3 regions of the Sulfoacidibacillus ferrooxidans genome follow, and region 3 is predicted to be linked to each of the others. Evidence: riboswitches for the same ligand, from Rfam matches in the RefSeq annotation. Region 3 holds a riboswitch; each other region holds the start of a gene.
What was found. Region 3 has a riboswitch for cyclic di-GMP ahead of MM817_RS11065 (EAL domain-containing protein). Riboswitches for the same ligand answer to the same signal wherever they lie in the genome.
Positions count from the first base shown of each region.

Region 1: another riboswitch for cyclic di-GMP. It lies ahead of MM817_RS08495 (hypothetical protein); the one in region 3 lies ahead of MM817_RS11065 (EAL domain-containing protein).
Region 2: another riboswitch for cyclic di-GMP. It lies ahead of MM817_RS14765 (putative bifunctional diguanylate cyclase/phosphodiesterase); the one in region 3 lies ahead of MM817_RS11065 (EAL domain-containing protein).

Region 1 covers NZ_JALBUF010000004.1:181,931-189,405, reverse strand. The annotation lists gene MM817_RS08525 (tetratricopeptide repeat-containing glycosyltransferase family 2 protein) at 1-1,031, opposite strand, end outside; gene MM817_RS08520 (PQQ-like beta-propeller repeat protein) at 1,074-2,435, opposite strand; gene MM817_RS16940 (dTDP-4-dehydrorhamnose 3,5-epimerase family protein) at 2,513-2,782, opposite strand; gene MM817_RS08505 (S26 family signal peptidase) at 2,881-3,975, opposite strand; gene MM817_RS08500 (hypothetical protein) at 4,215-5,006, shown strand; cyclic di-GMP riboswitch class II at 5,165-5,247, shown strand; gene MM817_RS08495 (hypothetical protein) at 5,306-5,893, shown strand; gene MM817_RS08490 (DUF5305 family protein) at 5,910-7,034, shown strand; gene MM817_RS08485 (sensor histidine kinase) at 7,015-7,475, shown strand, end outside.
Region 2 covers NZ_JALBUF010000020.1:19,434-26,908, reverse strand. The annotation lists gene MM817_RS14765 (putative bifunctional diguanylate cyclase/phosphodiesterase) at 325-2,544, opposite strand; cyclic di-GMP riboswitch class I at 2,703-2,787, opposite strand; gene MM817_RS14760 (diguanylate cyclase domain-containing protein) at 3,234-5,714, opposite strand; gene MM817_RS14755 (methyl-accepting chemotaxis protein) at 6,276-7,475, shown strand, end outside.
Region 3 covers NZ_JALBUF010000007.1:46,328-53,802, forward strand. The annotation lists gene MM817_RS11045 (MFS transporter) at 1-350, shown strand, start outside; gene MM817_RS11050 (hypothetical protein) at 407-625, opposite strand; gene MM817_RS17410 (substrate-binding domain-containing protein) at 615-839, shown strand; gene MM817_RS11055 (hypothetical protein) at 931-1,488, opposite strand; cyclic di-GMP riboswitch class I at 1,671-1,755, shown strand; gene MM817_RS11060 (hypothetical protein) at 1,803-2,720, shown strand; cyclic di-GMP riboswitch class I at 2,959-3,043, shown strand; gene MM817_RS11065 (EAL domain-containing protein) at 3,235-5,439, shown strand; gene MM817_RS11070 (APC family permease) at 5,669-7,270, shown strand; gene MM817_RS11075 (MFS transporter) at 7,434-7,475, shown strand, end outside.

The DNA of each region.
Region 1 (7,475 bases), on a different contig from region 3:
TCAGGTATGCGTAAATACTCAGGATAGTGTTTGGCTAAGTGTTCACAACCATATAGAATGTCTACAGACTCTTGCAAATCGCCATGAAGATATAATTCTCGTCCTAAAAAACCAAGCGTACCAATGTCTCCTGGATTTTCTTGTAACGCTTTACGAAGAAGATGAATATTGCGATCTAACTTCCCTTTTTGTTGCATCACACTATCTTCATAGCCGTCATGCCATACTCGCACCCCCACAACCGGATGGTCATATACAGACGTAAATCTCCCTGCCACGTAGGCACCTACTTGCTCATGAACTCGCCCGCGAAAACAAAACCCTTCTCGCATCGAGAAAAAACGTGACATATCATAGTTAGATTCGACACGTGTGCCAATTGTACTCACCTGAATAATCCGCATGATCACAGGGGGGGTCATGTACTGAAAGAGTCCAGCCGCAACATAGAGGTGATCTTTATCTTCATCAAATAGGTACTCATCTGCATCAATACATATCACCCAGTCTGATGTTACTTTGGATAGAGAAAAATTGCGTGCAGCACTAAAGTCGTCTATCCACGTAAAATGAAAGACCTGCGCACCCATTTCCTTTGCAATCTCCGCAGTATGATCAGTACTTCCTGTATCGATCACTATGCACTCATCCACGGCACCTTCTAAACTGCGCAAGCAACGTGCAATCGTACGTTCATCATCACGTGTGATAATCGCCGCACCCACTGTAACCTTTGGAACCGCAAGAACATCCATGAGCCACGAATCTAGAATCGCCTTTCGTTGCGCACTATACGTTTGGACCTTTTGTAAAAGCCAGTTGGCCTGTGGATCAAGTATCCATGCACGCTCATAACAAGCAAACGCTTCTGCACCTTGCAAAAGACCTTCATAACATTCCCCAGTATAAGCAAATAGCTGCGCTGATTTCATTTCTCCCTGCTCAGTGAACAACGCTTTACAGCTTGCCAGCGCATCCTCAAACTTTTTATGTACAAGCAACTCACGAACTGCTTGCAATGTATCTCTCATCTCCCACATTCCCTTGCAACAGAATCAACGATTAATCATATCTTAATTGGTCAAAGCAGTTGTCTGAATGTGGATCGGATATTGCCATACAACTCCACCAACGACAGCATCTAGTTCTCCGTTTGCATAAGTTAAAGAAGTTACATCTCCAGAATTGAGTGTGCTATCCGTACCAACTTGCGTCCAAGTGGAGCCACTGAATAACCATACGCCATCATCTGAAGTCCCCGCGTACAGCGTGCCGTCTGCATTGACAAGAGCCGTAATCGTCGCTGCATTCAGCGTGGCATTGGTACCAGCTTGCGTCCAAGTGGTTCCGCTAGATCCAGAACCACTTTCCATCCAAACGCCATCACCCTTGGTACCTGAGTACAACACTCCATTGACGTTCACATACGTAGAAACAGGAGCAGAGGTTCCAGTCAATGGGTTTCCAGCAGCCGTCCAATTAGGAGAAGTTGTCGAACTGTCTGTGGAACTTGAACTCCCAGTAGAACCTGGCGCTGTATAGGATACAGTCTGTGTCGGATCAGCCATAAGGATGAGTCCCGAATCGGACATCCCTTCACTCGACAATCCGTAAGTTTGTCCAGGGGCCAATATTGCATTTAGCTGCTGCATACCACTTGGTGTGAGCGTTACCGTTTGGTTACTTTGTGTAAAACCACTTGTAGCTTGCAAAGTGACACCATCTGTACCACTTGTAGTAGACGATCCGTTACTATAAGAAACATAGAGTTGCGTGAGCGGAGTGGAAGAACTCATTTGAAAAACGATGTTATCTTGATAAGTAACCGTTATTTGTAAGGGTGTACCTGTGACTTGCGTACCAAACTGACTAACCATCGGGGTAATCGTATACACGCCAGGCTCCTGTGCAGTAAATCCACTCTGGTTAGCTATATTGTATTGTAAAGAGGACACCCCACTAGGTGCGCTCACATCATAAGTAACTGTTGCGCCACTTGGAAGCGCAATGGCATTCCCTGTAGCATCATAGGCAGTCGCTATGAATGGATCTGCCGAACCCACAGGAACAGTCGAAGCCTGTGCAGTTAGCACGACATTTGATACAAACAGAACCCCTAGGATCTGATATACATTTTCTGCATTCGTCAGCGGGTTGATGCCTAACTCTACACCTTGTATCGGAATCGTTAGCCCATTGACCAGAACTGAGCCTGAAACTTCGAGCTCCCCATTAGTAAAAAAGCTTATCGGTAAAGTCGGTATCGTCAAATTAGCACTCTGTGAATCCACATCAATTGGAATCGTAATCGTCGACTGACTAGCAGCAAAAGCTGGACTGACTCCAAGCGCACACATCATCGTGCTTGCAATTAAAGCTACCATACTATGTACATAACAACGTGCTCTATTAGACTGCCATCGATCCTTTTTCATAAATCCACTCCTTCACATCCTTAGAATCTAGTATGCGTATAATCACTATAAAAGTCTATGCTCAATTGGATACATTCTCACACTTGTGCATCTGCTAGCAACGGGTGCAGGCGATCCTTATCAGACAACACCGGCTTCGTTATCGGCCAATCAATGCCAAGTGCTGGATCATTCCACAAGATGCCTCGATCGTGCGCAGAGAGGATAATCCCCGTAAGATTGGCAAGATTGCCCGCATACGTCAGCGCATCATACGTCACAACCTCCACATCACTCTGTTCCGAAACCATCATCCGCACAAAATTACTTCCTATAAACCCCGCTCCGCCAGTCACTACAATCTTCATCGTGCACCCCTTAGAACGAATTCGTGACGCACCAATTATCCAATAATAAATCTACTATACCATGGAACTAGTAGCCACTATAACGATCATGCGCCGTTTTATCCAAAGATCAAACGCCTCACACGTTGCATTGAGTTGCGCCGTATACGGCTGTGCAGTAATGGGAAAATAAAGAAGGGTAATCCAGGTATACATGAAACAGCAACAACGGCCAGCCAATAATTTCTATGTGCAATCCATCCAATCCATGAAGCTGGCAAAATGCCCGGAAAAATGCCTATATGCACTATACTTTTATAGAATCCCAAGTGCTTAGCATCTAAAGTAAGCGTTGGAGTTGCTGTCGCATGCGGAGGTAACCACACTTGCGTTTCCGAAAAAACCAATTGTGGATCCTCTGCCGTTATGGTTGCAACAGATGGATAATCACTAAAGTTATTGAGCGTTGCTAGTGGACGATGAATGACCGTGCCTTTGCGCACAATCCCCACCCCGCCACCATTTAAAACACCATTTTGATGCAATGAAACGACATAAGGAATTTCGTCAGTCTGAGATGAATTGATAATAATTGCCGCCATCATCAACATCAGAGTCAATCCACTCAGCAAAAAAATAGATCCCTGATAACGACGCAACCGCCGTGAACGCCTGTGCCGTTCCCTTTTGCGAATACCTCCGGTAGATACAATAATCGCGACAAGAGCACCTATAATAGGTACAAAGTAAAACCTTTTGGCAGCACCTGATTGCAACCACAATGTTGGATACCCCACAAGCGGTATAGCAAGCGGACGCCCACCGATTGTCACCACTCGATTAACAATCCACGCTGGTTGAACAGGAGGTGCTTGCATCGCCGCTTGATCAGAAAGCAAGTTGTGATCACCCTTTGTGATATAACCCATTCTCGCATTGCCACCTACTAATCGATGAACGATAAATCCCTCTTTAGACAGTGGACCAACAGGAGGATGATACATGATAATCTCACCGATATGAAGCTGTGTGTGTAACGTCACAGGAACAAGTAATACAACGTATCCACGTTGCAAAAGGGGATACATACTATTGGTTCGTTCTACCTCCAGTAGAAATGGTTTATGACGAAGAAACGTCCCCGTTCCTGCCACCATCAACAATAAAGCAATAACCAAAAGAACCCCTTTCACGACCACTCGCACACTACGCATTGAACACCCTCCCAGAAAAAGTCCACTCTCTTTATAGAGATCATCATATGTATACCCCATCACAGTCAGGCACACGGCTGATAAAAGTAGCCAAATGAAGTAGTCCCTATGGTACGAAAGGAGTATCTGTATGGTGCAAATGAATAAGCAAAGAGTAGACTGATGCGGTGCGAGATCCAGCTTTAATCCATCGTACAATGACATCGCAAGCAAATAGAGAAACTATCGGAGGGGTTACAGTGATTCGTCCCAGAATGACACGTAGTTTTGTACTAGTAGGATCGGCACTCGGTCTAGCAAGCTTGATGGCAGGCTATTCATACAGCACTGCAAGCGTAGAAAATCAGTCAACACTCAGTGTTGTTGATACCAGCGCTGCATTATTAGCGCTAAAACCTGGTACCAATTCTTCCAACGCAGATAATACAGTATCGGATAAAAATGGTAGTCTTGTATTTAACTTTGATAACGGTAATGGGAGCTCCTTCGGTTTACAGCCAAACTCATCGTACGTATGGAGACATTTATTTGAAATTACCAATAACACCAGTCAAACAATTACTCCCTACATCAGCCAAGCATATAGCCAAGCATTCAGCCAAAGCACAGGCGCGGTTTCTACTTATATAGCCTCATCTACTGCTTCAACTGCAAATCCAGCTATGTCAGTACTAAACGGTCCAAATTCATTGTTAGAGCTATCTAAAAATGCGAATTGGAATTTACTAAAGCCAATACCAATGAACCAAAATAATAGTGGACCAACTGAAACATGGACGAATGGCTCAAGTGTAGCACTACAGCCTCTAAGTAGTGGTCAATCTGAATGGGTAGATGTGGACATCAACATAGGAGACATGCCAGTTACTTCATCTGCTTTAGAAAGTAGCATCTATGTTGGCGCTGTTGTTGGCACATCTGCTGCAATTGGCAATAACAATGTACCACCTGTACCACCTGTACCACCTGCACCACCTGCACCACCTGCACCACCTGCATCACCTGCAATTATCAGTCAACCATCAGCATAAGCGAATCCCTCCTACTTACATCTACAAGACCCACTCCATAAGCGGTCAAACTGGTGTAGTCGATTACCGACTACACCAGTTTATACCTTCAAAAGAAATATATTTTGACTAGGCAAAAGTGGACATTTGATGAATACAGTATGGTATGTGATTGACTACATATATAGGGAAGCAATGAAGTGTAATCTGATGTGGGCGCCTGAGATTACATGGAGCAAGTGGCGCAACCGACCCAGTTATGAACTCGGGTCTTTTTGTGTTGATAAAGAGAGATCGTCTTGTATGACGGGGGGATGTATGTGAAAGGTGTATACCTGGTAACATTAAGTCTATGTAGCGTCGTCGGATTAGCCATACTGCAACAAAGCACGAGCTATAGTATAGCAAGTGTCCAATCACAAAATCTCGTTTCTATCGTTCGTGGAAGAGATGCGTTAATCACAACACCCACGATCACTGCAGATACGACACAACCAAAACAGCCAACAGTCACGCCATCATATGATCCGTATACGATCACTCTGTATCCTACTGTGCCCGTGACTTCTTCTACATCAAATACTAAGGCATACACTCAGTCTGCCTCTGCTAAAACAGCGGAGCCATCATCTACTTCTTCGCCCCCATATCACGCTACAATTACCTTTATGGTGAACAATCACCAGCTGCAAAATATAAGCATAGAGAGCGTAAGTGCACCTGCAGATACGAATTTTACTGTACAGTTAATGACACAACCTACCATTTATCCAAATACACAGGAAAATTTCAAAGTACACATTCTCTATCCAAATGCATCCGTGCCCACATCGATACCACTAACCTTTACCTTCTCCTGGCTGGGCGGAGGAGCGACGATCACATATTCCTATAGAATTTTGTCTTAGAAAGAAGGGTGTTCAGATGAGAAGAAAGATAAAGGGAAAGCGTAAGTGGCCATATATCATTGCCATTACAGTAGTAACTGCCTTATGCATTACAACAGCCACGGAATGGTCGATGGTGCTGACTCAACCCATGCAGATTCAAAATGATAACCAAGTAAGTGGTAATCTCACCACATCTTTTTCCTATCAACCAATCGAATCCCCCAATCCCCTTTTGCCTAAAGGAGGTGCAACCACAGGAAATGGAACTATCTTCACTGCAATCACGCGCCAACTCGTCATTCATGAGCAAATGAATTTCTTAGCCAATCAACCGATGACGCTACATCTAAGTTCAACACCCATCATACGCCTCATCGCTCCAAACATGTGGGAAAAAGATTACCCAGTGGCATCCACCCAAACCATCGTTACTCATGAAAAAAGTGGGACTCTATGGAATGAAACCTACACCATCAACCTCGCTACCATCAATGAGTTTACAAGCAACATGACAAAAGCATTACAAATAAGCCCAGATAGTTACACCATTACACTTGATCCACAAATCGCGGGAGAAGTGACTTACAATAGACAGACAGAACAAATTCCCACTGTGTCAGGACTCTCTTTTCAGGAAAATGGCCAGGAGTTAGAAGTACAGAGTTCACTGACCAATAGTATACCTGTCTCCTTCACCCTCTCTTCCATAACTCCAAACACATTTCACCTCTTTGGTTGGACACTCCCTATCCCCCTTGCAAGGACAGGGTTAGGATCTCTGTTTGGAATACTCTTGGTAGCCCTTCTTATCTTACTATGGCCATATCGCAAATTGCAAGTAGGCATAGGATCAAAACCATCGGAACGATTGGAAAAACGCCATCGCGATCGCATCTTTCATCTTAGCCAAACTGTGAATTTTGGCCATTCCTTTGTCATTACACTTGATTCCCTTGCTTCACTAGTCCGTTTAGCATTAGATCGCGACGTTCCCATCTTGCGCGAGTGTACGGGAGATGCTGCACTTCGCTATGTAGCCATTGACGGAGACTGTGCCTATGTATATACAGAAGATGAAGGTGGGAATGTGCACACTAAGCAAAGCTCATTCCCACTAGACTTTGGAGGCATCAGAACAAATGAGCCGAATTTGGAATAACGCTCAACGACTATTTAACGCCACGTGGCGTGTCCCTTTATCTATTACAAAAGGAAACGATCAACAGGGGATCGCCTATATTTATCGATACCTGTCATTCCTCATCATTTCTTGTTTTTATGTCATCGGTCAACCACAGGCCCCCATTTGGGTGAAGTTGCTTGTCGTCTTTTGTCTACTCATTGAAAACCTTGCCGTAACAGGTATGTATCGAAGACATCAACAAACGCCAGGTATCATCCGCGCACTCATAAGTATAGAAACTCTCGGTGTACTTCTTCTCGTGATGGAAACAGGTGGATTTTCCAGTCCATTTGTTTGGTACGCACTCAATTCTGTATTTATGGCTGCGACTCTACTTTCTATGTATGAAAGCTGGATGAACTTTGCAATCTATATATTGACCGGTACCGTGCTCTTTGATTTTTCTGCACGTACACC
Region 2 (7,475 bases), on a different contig from region 3:
AATCCATGATCGTTCCTCACTAATTAAATGTACTACGCGTGTGCCGTTATATTCTGGTTGTTGATTGACCTCACCTATGATGGAACTGTTTTACTTCGAAGAAGACAGCTTGATTTCTGCGAGTAATGGAAGCTGAGGTCCCATCAGCAATTTAAAGTTATCGAAACATCCGTAGAAGATACCGTGCGAAGAAAGCAGCAGTTCTTTTTGATTTTCATGATACATAGCCAAGTCCGCACTGCGCTTTGCGCGAAGTTTTTTATCTTCAAAAGCCATTTTCGTAAAAAACAACTAACTAATCAACGATAGGTTACTCGCTTTCACTTACGATATAAAAAATGAATCGATATTTTCAGTGAAAAATCTCATGTCACCCATTCGCTCACTACTCGTTTGTAATTGAATAGCTAATTCATGTACATCTTGCATTAACTTTTTCTGATTTTTTTCAGACATCATAAATTGAATGCCATACGTAAAAATGGTACCAGGTAATTCATTGCTCCATGCAATTTTACCACTCCATTCCATGCACTGATTCAACACCCAAACCTTAAACCTAAGGACAACCTCGCTCATCGATGCGAAACGTACATTGGAGATGAAAGATAATCCCCCTGCTCCAATATCATGAATTAACACTTCTGTATAACCAATATGCAGCACACGTCCTCTAATCGAGTCTATGGTCATCGATCCTATGATGGGATGTAGGGGAGCGACTCTAAAATATTGTCTTTGATTTACCTTACCATCATTGACTTCTTGTACTCTTATCCCTTCATGAATGACAAACTGATCGAATTGATCCGCAGGTAAGGGTCGACTAAATAGATATCCTTGAATTTCATCGCATTGTTCCTTTCGCAAGAGGTCCCATTCATGAGATGACTCAACACCTTCTGCAATAACACGAAGATGTAACTCATGGGCAAGTGTAATAATGGAGCGAACAATCTCTAACGTTGTCGAGTGGTCTGATATTTTTTGAATAAAAGACTTATCAATTTTTAATCCATCTAGTTCTACTTGATGTAACCAACTTAATGATGAGTACCCAGTTCCAAAATCATCAAAAAGTACTTGAATTCCCATTGCGCGTAATTCCTTCACAGCACGACTCACAACGAGTCCACTTGGCAATAGACTGGACTCTGTAATTTCAATTTCCAAAAAATGCGGATCAACCTTCGTTTCTTGTACAATGTGCTTCATCGTTTCCACAATATCACTATGTAAAAATTGATGAATAGAAACATTGACAGATAGTTGTAGGTGAATTCCCTTATCCAACCATTCTTTTAATTGGATACAGGCACTTTTCAATACCCATTCGCCAAGGCGCGTGATGAGTCCATTTTCTTCCGCAATAGATATGAAGTCGTCAGGGGAGACAAGTCCCCATTCTTCGTGCTCCCAACGAATCAATGCTTCTGCTCCAACAATCTGACCATTTTGTCCATCGACACGAGGTTGATAATAGAGAACAAATTGGTTTTTTTGCATGGCCGTTCGGAAGTCATTCGAAAGAAAAAAACGTTTATACGCTTGTGTATTTAAGGAAGCTGTATAAAAATGATACGTATTTTTATGGGTATCTTTGGTTCGAGAGAGTGCCATTCCTGCATGTTGAAATAATGTTTCGCCATCGAGTCCATCCTCTGGATAGAGAGAGATGCCAATACTAGCGGTAACAAACAGATTGAACTCATCAACCTGGAATGATAATTTAAATATTTCGCAAATTTTATCCGCCATGTCTACTACAAAGGTTGCATGCGTATAGTCCAGTAAAATAAATGAAAATTCATCTCCGCTTAACCGATAAAAGTACACGTCATGAGAAACAACATAACGTAGTTGATGAGTCAATGCCTGTAATAACTGATCTCCAATACCATGGCCTAACGTGTCATTGATTTTCTTGAAGTCATCGATATCCAATCGCATCACTGCCATATTTACCTTGTTCTCTTTAACATGATGAACCATAAGTTGTAAGTCTTCTATAAACTTTCTCCTATTAGGAAGTTTCGTTATGTCATCATAGTACGATTGATGCATCATCAAATCTTTTATACGTTGAATATCGGTTACATCACGTAACGTAGCGATGATCATCTCAGGTTCATCACGTAACTGTTTTAATGTCATGGCATAATGACACCATTCTCCATGTTGATGCTTTATACGTACATCCATGCTTACATAGGTTTCAGGCACTTGACGAACTTCATATATCTTCTCTTGCAAACTCTCTACATCATCAGCATGTACGATATCCCATATGGAGAACTCCCCATCACCCAAAGGATAACCTAATACATGGCGTATCGAAGAACTAATATACTTGATGTCAAACGCAGTTGAAAAAATAGCAAAAATATCCGAGGAACTATCTATGATTTCCAGTAATCTCTTTTCATCTAAGAATCCTTCCTGTATGATGTCAGATACTTCTTGAGTGGCTACTACCTGGTGTATCTTGACATGAGAAGCATCGTATTGGTTGGGCATATAGCACTCTTTTGTTTTTTCCATCATGAAAAGTACACCTCCATTATGATCTTCTACTCTGTTTGGGAATGACGATGTCTAGACTTATTTTCCCCCCTTCTATGCCTTATTAACGAATGAATCAGGAAATACTAAAAGGCGATCTCTAAGTATAAGAGGGTCGCCTTTTTCACAATCAAAATATGAGTGGCAACCCGGCGATCATAGGATGATTCCCGTAGACCCGTAGCTTTGCGTCCCAGTGTTTTCACTGGTTTGCCTTGAGACACAATTATTTTATCTCTGCAACGAATAATATATATCATGTAGGGTAATGCTTAACTAGCACTTTCCACTACGTATATTTTAATCCGTTATTCGACATTTTTCAAGGTTTTTCTACATAATTTATGCCAGTAATCATACAATTACAACACATTTATTTTCGGAATATAAACGTAGATTGATTGTACGATGAGAGGACAGGTAACGTTACAGATCACCGAATATATGAAGAGTCGGTATGCGTTCATTCAGGTGTGGGGTATACAACTGTTCTGGTAATGGATGATCATGGGTCCAGCGCTGTAGGAGTGTGTTCATTTATGTCTGGAATCTTACGGAAAGCCATCCTTACCATGTTCTATCGTTGTCCATGAAATCCTATAGCATCAAAAGATACTCTATGATGGATAGAGTATCTTTTGATCTTCGGATAAAGCCTTTCTATGTTGTCCTTACTTATTTTCGTAGCTAAAACGATGAGGATGGCTCGTCCAATGATCAATCACTAAGTCCACTAAGTTTGGATCGAACTGTTTTGCACGCTGTTGCTGGATATAGTCTTTGACTTCGTAATCCAACCATGCGCGCTTATAGCTACGTTTGCTCAGCAATGCATCAGTCACATCAGCAAGGGCTGCGATTCGCCCTGAAATGGGGATGGTATCTCCAGTAAGCCCTTGCGGATACCCGTTGCCGTCCCAATGTTCATGATGCGTTTGACTGATTTCTAGCGCATATACCAAGGCGCGAGAATGAGAAGGGTGAAACAGTGCAAGTTGTTGAATCACTGTATCAAGCATCGCTTTTCCAATCATCGGATGCTGTTTAATTTGTTCAAACTCTGTTTTCGTGAGTTTCCCCGGTTTACGCAAAATGAGATCCGAAATACCAGCTTTACCTAAATCGTGAGTTACACTAGCAATCGATAACATCTCCACATCACTCAAACTAATATATCCCTCATCAGCGGCAAGAGTAGCAATCCAGCGCACATAGTCACTAACGCGATGGACGTGTTGCAGTAAATCTGGATCATCCCACTCTGCTACGCGAGCCAATGTCGCTAAGAAAACTCCCTCATACGTATTTTGCATGCCAATAGATAAAGTAGCTTGTTCCTCCAGCGACTCTAGTGATTGTTGGATGGAAAGGTAGTGATATCTCCCATCAATTTGTGGCATGCGCAATGTCGTATGAGCAACCATGATCACTTCATGGGAACGTACATGTCGATTGATCAATACTCCAAAACTGATCCCACTGGTTTCAAGGTCGTCATGTAACTTTCTATAAACTTCATTATCCGTGTATCCACTTGAGACACACTCGATGGATTGGCCCAAGATATCTTCCTTTGTTGTGCCATATAAATTACACCATGCTGCATTTGCTTCTATCATACAACGTTCCTCATTAATCATAACGATGGGAACAGGCCAATCCAACGCATGAGATAGCACATGAGATGCATATGCGCTTTCATTAGGGTGACAGATCATCCAGTAACCGATGATCGTTTCACCCAATTGAAGAGAATGCACATAACTTTGCACCCGTTGCGGATGGCCATGTAGATTGGGGTGCAATAAGGCTGCTGACCACTTGTGTTGAGCAGTGTCACTGTCCTGTCCTTCATGACTACGTAGGGTATGGAATTCCCCTAATTTTTCTAAATAATAACGTTGATTGCCCAATAATTCATTACGAGAATACCCAGTTAATTTTTCGTAGGCAGCATTGACTTCAAGTAAGGCTCCCGCACGATCAAGGAGAATGACACTAAGGGGACTATCAGCCATGTATGTTGCCAGTGCTTGTTTTGCCAAATGAAGATGTTGTCGCGTATAGAATTCGGATGGCAGTTCATGTTCTGTACTATCCTTCTCGGTAGAAAACCAGTTGACCGTATTTTTTGTATGTTGTTTGACGTCAAGTAACGCCTGATCGGCTTGTCGCACTAAAACATCGAGGTCTAATTCACCGGTAGCAACACCCACACTTCCGCGAATAAATAATTGCGTACCTAGTCGTTCCACCCAAATCGGATGTCGGGTTAAGATCAGATGGATACGTTCAACAAGTTCAGTTAATTCTTTGCTTCCTTCAACCATGGGTTCAACAATGAGGACTAAAAACTCATCTCCTCCCCATCTTACGATCGCATCCTTATCGCGAATGGCCCCTTTTAATCGTTGCACTGCTTCTTGTAAGATCAAGTCTCCGATATCATGACCAAAAGTATCATTGACAAATTTAAAATCATCCAGATCAATCAAAATACAAGCAGCTTGTGCATGGCGTAAAGATTTACTCCATTGTTCACATCCACGCCGATTTAAAGCACCTGTAAGTGGATCAATATTGCGTTCATGTAACGAGATTTCACGATCACTGCGCTCCTTGATATACAGTAAAAAAAGTACAGCCGCTACCACTCCTTGGATTTCATGGATCCATTCCATGGGATTGGCCGTGAGAATCGCATGCATCGTTTGAAGAACAAACAAGAAGAACCATGCCCAGGCGGGCGACAATGCGAGAAAGGGCATAACAAACGCGATCATTGGTACAGAAAGCAACAAAACAACATAGCGTACATCGTGATGAATCGGGGTCAACCAAGCGATTCCGATCCATTGTAAGACAAATGCAACCAGTACGGCCGGAGCGATTCTTTTCGATGATTGTAGCAATTGTGCTATAAATATCATATACACGGGGTAGAGAATGAAACTCAATGGATGATTGAGTGAAGACCATACCAACATACCCAGTAGAGGGATGATTGCTTCAGGGATTTCATAGATACATATTCTTATTTTTTGAAAAATAGCTATCCTACGAAGTTGAATGATAAATTCTAATAATCCGATCACACTTGATACGTCCCAGACGGTATTCAACATGGTACTAAAAAGCGCAAATGGCATCATTCGATGGCGAAATTCTCCTTCCATATATGTGGATTTTGATGGATACAAGCAGTATCAACGGTAACTGTACGCTTTGGGTCAAGTGAAAACAAGTAAACTTGATCAGCATTCGTTCATCAGTAAATGATTTCAATGAAATGTCATGGATGTACTCCTACTCAACCCCCTCTTTCTGGATTGATCCATAGAAAGAAAGGGTTGATTATCACACGGACTACAAAATGGGTCTCACAATGACCATCAGGTTGATGATGAAATAGCCTCCATGGGTTTTTTTCATGGTTTTGCGATCGAACATGAACATTCCTCGAGTAATTGCTTGTTTGCGTGTGTCTACCTTCGGTCATTGATCGTAAAAATAATCCTCTCCATTTTACTAGCATCGCCATAATCGATGATGTATAATAAAAACTTCATTATTTTGTAATTGTTTTGTAATATAATAGGGAAGGAGGTTGTGAAAAATATAGTAAATAATGTATACTATGATTTTTGTTTTTCGTTCAGTAAATAGCCGTCCTTATTGCATGTGTAATAAAAATGAATAGGAGTGATTGAATATTGTGGACCGTAGCTCGAAAATTAACCATTGCGTGGATTCTATTAGCCGTTGTTGTTTTAATTGGGAGTTCAGTGACTCTGCACATGAGTCAAGAGACGAAAGCAAACATTGAGAAATTAAAGAATCAACAACTACAACTCTTAAATATTTCAAATAACGGATTTATAGGTTTTTTAAATATGGATGATCAATCCAATATGTTGGTTGGCCTCGAGGGTACGAAGTTTTCAGGAACTCTGTATACTCAAACATTGCAACAAATCGTACAAGGTGAAAGTCAACTGAATCAATCGTTGCATGACATGGCAGAACTCCCCTATTTGACAACGAATGAACAGCATCTCATCCATGAGGCCATGACAGCTGCCAGTGGTTATGAACACTATTGGCATATCGTTCATCAAAACAATCAAACCGATCATGCTTTAGCTGCAACCACGATGTATGTGACAAATAGTAATGTATCCAACTTGCTGACAACTGATTTACAAACGATTAGTTCGTTAGCACAGAACAACATCTCAAAATTCGTTCAGATGACCATCAATGAATCTGTGATGGTTACTGATCTTGCAGAACTATTACTCATCATAACGGTTCTTGCTAGCGTAGGGAGTCTCGTGTACATTCGTCTTCTCGTACGTCCCATTGCCTATCTATCGGAAGAAGCTAATCTTATGGGGAAAGGTGACTTTTCAGATCGTCCACAGAAATTTAAACGCAAAGATGATCTGGGGCTTCTGTCCACCAATTTACATACTATGGCTAGCGAGATGCGACAAATGATCCGTGGGATTCAAGATACAGCGATGCAATTAACGGCTTCCTCTCAAGAATTCACAGCCAGTGCTCAAGAAACAGCAAAGGCAGTAGAAGAATCAACCATTCATGTGCAAAAGGTAGCTGAAGGTGCCAACGAGCAACAACTTCAGGCTGAAGCTGCACTACAAAAATCATTAGCTACAGCTCATGAGATGGTGACGATGGCTACGATCACCGACACGCTAGCTAAAGAATCCCTCGATCATGTGGATAAGGCTAATGTGGGTAAACACAATGCAGATATTGCCGCTCACCAAATGAGAACGATTCGCGATGAGGTCGCAGCCATTGCTGTCACGATGACTCAGCTTGAAACAGACGCAAGTACCATCATGTCTACCATGGATGTGATTCAAGACATTGCTGAGCAAACGAAT
Region 3 (7,475 bases):
TTTATGCACCGTGGGGTGGGATTTTGCTTATGATTTTGATGGGTATAGCCATTGCTATCGTAAATATCCCATTGATCAACTATATTCAAACAATCGTACCAGCAAATAAATTGGGACGTACGATGTCAGTATTGACTCTCATGTCAATGGGGCTTGTTCCGGTTAGCTATACGGTATCTTCTTTTATCATAGAAGCAAAATGGATAAATGTAAGAGAGTTGTTGTTGGGTAGCGGAATACTTATCACTCTCTTATTTTGCTCACTCTATCTAATTCGTGATTTTCGGAATATGGAAGAACACCCTGTTTGGAAAAATAAATATCTTCAAAACGATGTAGAATCGTCCTGAACCAACAGGGCTCAGGACGATTCTACATGTAAAGCGAAGATCAACAGAGGTGCTTTTCAACTATTTACGGTAATTGTTCCTGCTGTAGAATTCCAATAATAATTAGTCGAATAGCCTCCGCTAAATACACCTAGTTGTACTGAGTATGTGCCAGGTGTACTAGGTGCAATCCATTGATATGTTTCTGTAATTGATTGACCTGGTGCAAGACTCGTTTGAAAGGATTGCTGACCAACTTTTGCATTGTCTGCATTATGCACCTCCATGTCAAGCATACCGTTATTTAAATATCCTAATGCGGAGGTATTTGTAAATGTAGCATCTTCTCAAAATCCCCCATTAACGACAGTTAAACAGGACATGGAAGTGATGGGGGAGCGAGCGGCAGAAGAGTTGTTACATATGATTAAAGATAAAACCTATGCTCCACAAGTTATTATAGTAGATACTACCTTGATTAAAAGGGGAACATGTACATCACCTAACTAATTTGCGATTTACACACAAAAAAAGTTGAGAATCCCCCCATAAAATGAAGATAACCTTCGAATATATGATATTGTGAAAGCAATTTTTCTTTTTAGACGAAAGAGCTTGAAGTTATATGGAAACTAGTAATCACTTGTGACATGGTTTTGTGGTCTGTAGTGGGCAGAAAGATTTCCACATACCCATATCCTGTATTATTAGTCGTCAAGGCAAGAATTCCGGCACCTGTATAAGGGTCTATGTTAGAAGCAACTAAAGCAAACGTCACAGCATGTTTGTCTCGTAATCTATGAATATGTGTTAGATTCTGACTGGGCAGTAAATTTATTAGCCACTCAGGATGCTGTTGCATATGAGTAATGCAACCTACACAATCAGATTCAACAATAATTTCTCTTTCAAGCGGGTGTTTTGGATTGATAAAAGTAGTGCCAATCCAGTCACCGTAACCGCCCATTTCTGTCTTTACCCATGTTTTGGGGACATCTACTGCGATTGGACCAAGTTGGTAGGAGGAGAATTCTTCATCAAGGGTTTGAGTAATTCTGTGCTCTGTATTTGTGAGTGTCCAATCTGGGTAAACCTGTCCTAGCATCGCTTGAACTACAAGTTGAACACTTGTTAATAAAAGAGCAAAACCGATGGGCATTTCACTACACCTACATTTCTACTTAAAGTGAATTAACTTAGTAATAGGTACATATTCCTTGTAAAACAAAAATAGACTCACTATTTGATAGAAAGTAGTGAGAATCTTAGATCGGAAAGGAGTGAAAAAAATGAATAGACAAATCTATCATATTTTGATAAGTATATTTTAAATAACAAGCATCACGATAATGGCACACCTGATGAAAATCAGGGCCGCAAAGTTCCAGACCTAAAGTCGCAAGACTATGGTGGCTGAACCGCCGAAAGAGCTTGTTTTATATTGGTTTCAAAAGATAAAAGGGGGATTTTAAAATGAAAAAACCGCAAAAAGCTACGTTTGCATTTATGGCATTAACGATGACTGGATTACTGATGAGTCCTATTGCCGCATTTGCTGATTCACATGGTCAACATGGAAATCAAGATAATCATGGACACTTCTCAACCTCTTTCTCATTTTCAAAATCTGATGATCAGAATCAAGATCAAATGTCTGAAACAACTGCATTGCAGATGGTGACAAACTATGAGGCTCAAGTGGCTACAGCTAAACAGCAATATGACACAGCGTTGTCTCAGGCAAAAGCTGCATTGGCTAGTGGTTCATTAACGTCGTCAACCACCACAAGTGATGATCAAAGTACAGATAGTTCTAGCACTACAAGTATGTCGCAAGGAGATGTCAGCATAATTGCTGCATTGCAAAGTTTAATTACATCTATGCAAAATGGGGCCTCTCCATCCCAAGTGTTAAAGGCATTAGATCACATTTCGCATGATGCAAAAAAAATGAAAAATGATCAAAAAGATTATCAAGATCAGTCGCACCATTTATCCGCTATGATATGGTTCAGTGAAAAAGCAACTTTTCGTGCAGGTGAACAGTATGGACAAATGGAGCAATTCATTTCTTCTTTCTCGCAATTAAATGTGAACTTACCTATCCCTAGTCACGCATTTAGTCATTTATTAGATGGTCGCCTTCACCAATTCAAGCAAAAAGCACAACATTATATTGATACGCTGGATCATTGGACACAAAAATTAAACGAAGCAGATCAAACTTCAACATCTACAAGCAGTACTTCAACAGATAGCGGGACATCTACAGCTAGTACTACAAGCGCAGCAGGTTCTACTGGTACTAGTGATACAACGGGAACGTCAAGTACATCAGGCACAGCAACTGTCACAGTAACAGGAAGTTCAAGTGCAAATACAAACTCCTAATTATTTGCTGAATTGATCATTGTAATCTTTACTCTCATACGAGGTAAAAGAATTTGTTGAGAAGGTCTCACAAAATCTTTTACCTCGTATTTTTGTTGGATCTCTAGGCTTACTTCCATAAATATGTCGAAAAACCTTGAAATATGTCGAATAACGAATTAAAATATATGTATTGGAGAGTGCTAGATAAGCATTCACATTGACTACTTCTTAAATATCACTGAATATATAAAATGATTGTGTCTCAAGGCAAACCAGTGGAAACACTGGGACGCAAAGCTACGGGTCTACGGGTATAAACCTATGATCGCCGGGTTGCCACTTACACTTTTATCGTGCAAAGGCGACTCTCTTATTAATAGAGATCGCCTTTTTCGATACTATTTAATTGGTACGATAGCAAGGTATAAAAGGGGGTGCAAAGTAAGTTTAGATATCATTAATCGTCAAACTGAGTAGAAGATCATAATGGAGGTGTACTTTTTCCATGATTAAAAAAATAAAAGAGTACTTTATGTCAAGCCAATATGAAGCTTCTCATGTCAATGGACAACAGGTAGTAGCTACTCAAGATTTATCTGACATCATCAATGAACCCTCTCTTGATGAAAAGAGATTAATGAAGATGATAGATAGTTCATCTGATGTATTTGCGATTTTTTCAAATACCCTTGAAATCACTTACATTAGTTCTTCGATTCGAAATGTATTAGGTTATCGGCTGAGTGATTTGCGGTTTTCAATGTGGGATATCGTACATGCTGATGATGTAGAGAGTTTGCAAGAGAAGATGCGTGAAGTTCATCAATTATCTGAAACATATGTAAGCATCGATGTACGTATGAAGCACCAGAACGGAGAATGGTGTCATTGTTCCATTACATTTAGACAGTTAAGTGATGAACCTGGGATGGTTATCGCTACTTTACGAGATGTAACAGATATTAAACGTGTACAAAATTTGATGGTGCATCAATCTTACTATGATTATATAACGGGTTTGCCAAACAGAAAAAAATTTGTAGAAGACTTACAACTTATGGTTCATCGCGTGAAAGAAACAAATGTCAATATGGCAGTTATGCGTTTAGATATAGACCATTTCAAAAAGATTAATGACACATTGGGGCATATGATTGGAGATAAATTATTAAAGGCATTGACTCATCGACTACGCGCTGCTGTTTCAAATGACATCTATTTTTATCGGTTAAGTGGGGATGAATTTTCATTTATTTTAATAGATTATACCCATGCAACTTTTGTCTTAGAAACAGCGGATAAGATTACGGAATCCTTTAAATCATCATTTGAAATTGATGAGTTCAATCTGTTTGTTACAGCAAGCATTGGCATCTCTCTATATCCAGATGATGGACAAGATAGTGACACATTGTTTAAAAATGCAGGAATGGCACTCTCTAGAACAAAAGAAAGTAATAAAAACACGTATAATTTTTATACAGCGTCTTTAAATACACAATCATATAAACGGTTTTTTCTATCAAATGACTTTCGTAATGCAATGCAAAAAAACCAGTTTGTTCTCTATTATCAACCACGTGTCGATGGACGAAATGGTCGTATTGTAGGAGCAGAAGCATTGATTCGTTGGGAGCATGAAGAATGGGGACTTGTATCCCCAGACGACTTCATATCTATTGCAGAAGAAAATGGACTGATAACTCCTCTTGGTGAATGGGTATTGAGAACTGCTTGTTTCAAATTAAAAGAATGGTTGGATAAAGGATTGCATGTAAGACTCTCTGTCAACTTTTCTATTCACCAGTTTTTGCATAGTGATATTGTGGATACAGTCAAGCGAATTGTACAAGAAACAAAAGTTGATGTGAATTTTTTGGAAATTGAAATTACAGAATCTAGTCTGTTGCCAAGCGGGTTAGTTGTATACCATGCTGTGAAGGAATTACGGGCAATGGGAATTCAAGTACTTTTTGATGATTTTGGGACAGGTTACTCATCATTAAGTTGGTTGAATCAACTAGAATTAGACGGATTAAAAATTGATAAGTCTTTTATTCAAAAAATATCAGATAATTCGACTACGTTAGAGATTGTTCGTTCCATTATTAAACTTGCTCATGGATTAAATCTTAGTGTTATTGCAGAAGGTGTTGAATCATCTCATGAATGGGATTTATTGCGTGAAGAACAGTGCGATGAAATTCAAGGTTATCTGTTTAGTCGACCATTGCCAGCGGATCAATTTGATCAACTTTTAATCAACGAAGTGATGAAAGTAACAGAAGTCAGCAACTACAATGACCAAGTGAATCGAAGACAATATTTTAGAGTGACCCCGAATTATCCCATAATTGCAACGATGACAGTATCCTCAATTAGAGGACGTTTATTGCACATTGGTTATTCAGAAGTGTTAATTCACGATATTGGTGCAGGAGGACTTTCTTTTATCTCTAATTTACGCTTTGCGTCGATTAGTGAAGTTGTTCTTCGATTTAAAGTTTGTGTGGTGAATAGGTACGTGGACTGCGATGGGAAAATTGTGTGGAGCAATGAATTAGCAGGAGGAATTTTTCAGTATGGTATTCAATTTATTATGTCTGAAAGTAGTCGTGAACATTTAATACAAGATTTAAACGAATTAACCATTCAATTAAAAATAAAGAAAGACAAAATAGGTGAGATGAAATTTTTTACTGAAAATATTGAAACATTTTTTACGTCTTATATGTAACCAAAGTAATCTTCTTTTGATTGCATAGGTAATGAAGAGCAACTACTTTTTGCATGTGAAGTGTCTCATGCAAAAAGTAGTTGTATTTTATTGAAATTAAATAACGGAGTAAAAATTAAATTTTATTTTCATTATGTTATATTACATAACTTATTATGTTATATAATATATACATGTCATTAAATATAACGTTATAATGACATGTATAATAGAAAGGGGAATACATTGGATGAATGCTGGTTTTAAAAAAGATTTATCATTACTAGATTTAATTATGGCATCTCTTGGCGGCATTATTGGTTCAGGGTGGCTTTTTGGTGCGCTCTATGCAGCGCAAGATGCAGGTCCGGCCTCTATTGTTTCATGGATTATTGGGGGTATTGCAGTTCTTTTAATTGGTCTGGTTTATGCAGAATTAGGAGGGATGTTACCGGAATCCGGGTCTATAGCGCGTTATCCGCATTATAGTCATGGACATGTCACTAGCTTTATCATGGGATGGGCTGCTTGGATTGCTTACTCTTCCGTTCCGGCAGTTGAAGCTGAAGGTGTCATGCAGTACGCATCACACTGGTTACCAGGACTTTGGAATGCGCAAACTAGTTTATTAACATCTATGGGGCTTTTATTGGCGGCTATTCTCATGTTTGGATTTTTCTTAGTCAATTATTTTGGAGTTCGCTATTTTGCTAAAGTAAATACATCGATTACCTTTGTGAAATTCATTATGCCTGCTGCTACGATTATTATTTTTCTATTTTCCGGGCTTCATTGGGGCAATTTCTCACAGGTTGGAGGATTTTCACCGGAAGGAACTTCTGGAATTTTAGTTGCCGTGGCTACTTCGGGAGTTATTTTTGCTTATTTAGGCTTTAGGCAAGCAGTTGATTTATCAGGAGAAGCTCGCAATCCCCAACGCGATGTTCCACTAGCTCTTCTCATTTCTATTTTTATAGGAATTGGCCTTTATGTGTTGCTCCAACTCGTATTCATTGCAGGTATTGCTCCTAAAGATTTAATGAAAGGTTGGCCATCGCTTTCATTTAATGCGCCTTTTGCTCAGTTAGCTGTTAGTTTGAATTTGGGCTGGCTTGCAGTGTTGCTTTATGCTGATGCTATTATTTCACCTGCAGGTACGGGTAACGTCTATATTGCTTCCACTACACGAGTTCTCTATGCGTTAGCGAACAATGGATATTTCCCGAAACCATTGGCTAAAATTGACGCCAAAACAGGAATTCCTGTTATTTCATTAGTAACTGCTTTTGTACTAGGGCTCATTTTCCTGCTTCCATTTCCATCATGGCAATCGCTTGTCGGTTTAGTTTCCTCCGCCACAGTATTTACTTATATCATTGGTCCTGTATCGTTAGCTGTTTTTAGGAAAACTACGCCTACCGCACAACGTCCTTATCGATTAAAAGGTTCATCAATTATTGCTCCTTTGGCTTTTGTGATTGGATCTTTAATTATTTACTGGACAGGTTGGGCAACTGATTCTAAGCTCTTGGTTGCTATACTCATTGGGGTTATCTTGTACGCTATTTTCTCACTCATCATGCCTGATCATATTCGTAGGCCCGATGGGCAATCTATGAAAGCTGGTATTTGGCTCATCATATACTTACTTGCAATGCTGGCATTTACTTATGCAGGATCGACAAAACTAGGAGAATTGCAAAATTGGATTCACTATCCTTGGGATATGGTGACTGTAGCAATAGTATCGTTTGGATTTTATTATTGGGGAGTGCATAGTGGCTATCATACAGCTGATGTTGAGGAGGCACTTGAAAATATCGAACAAACAAAACAGGCTGGGGCTATTTAGTAAGTAATCTTTTACAACATTTCTTTTGCAACCCGAGGGTAATAACCTCGGGTATTTTTGTATGAAGTCATTCATACATCCGTTAAATGATTCGACAACACTATCTATTGCATGTACTATAGTTCATGATTCGTGGAAATGTTGAAGAAAAGTGAGGGTACACATGTTTGGTTTTAAAGGTATTATTCTACCGAAAGGAGTCTGG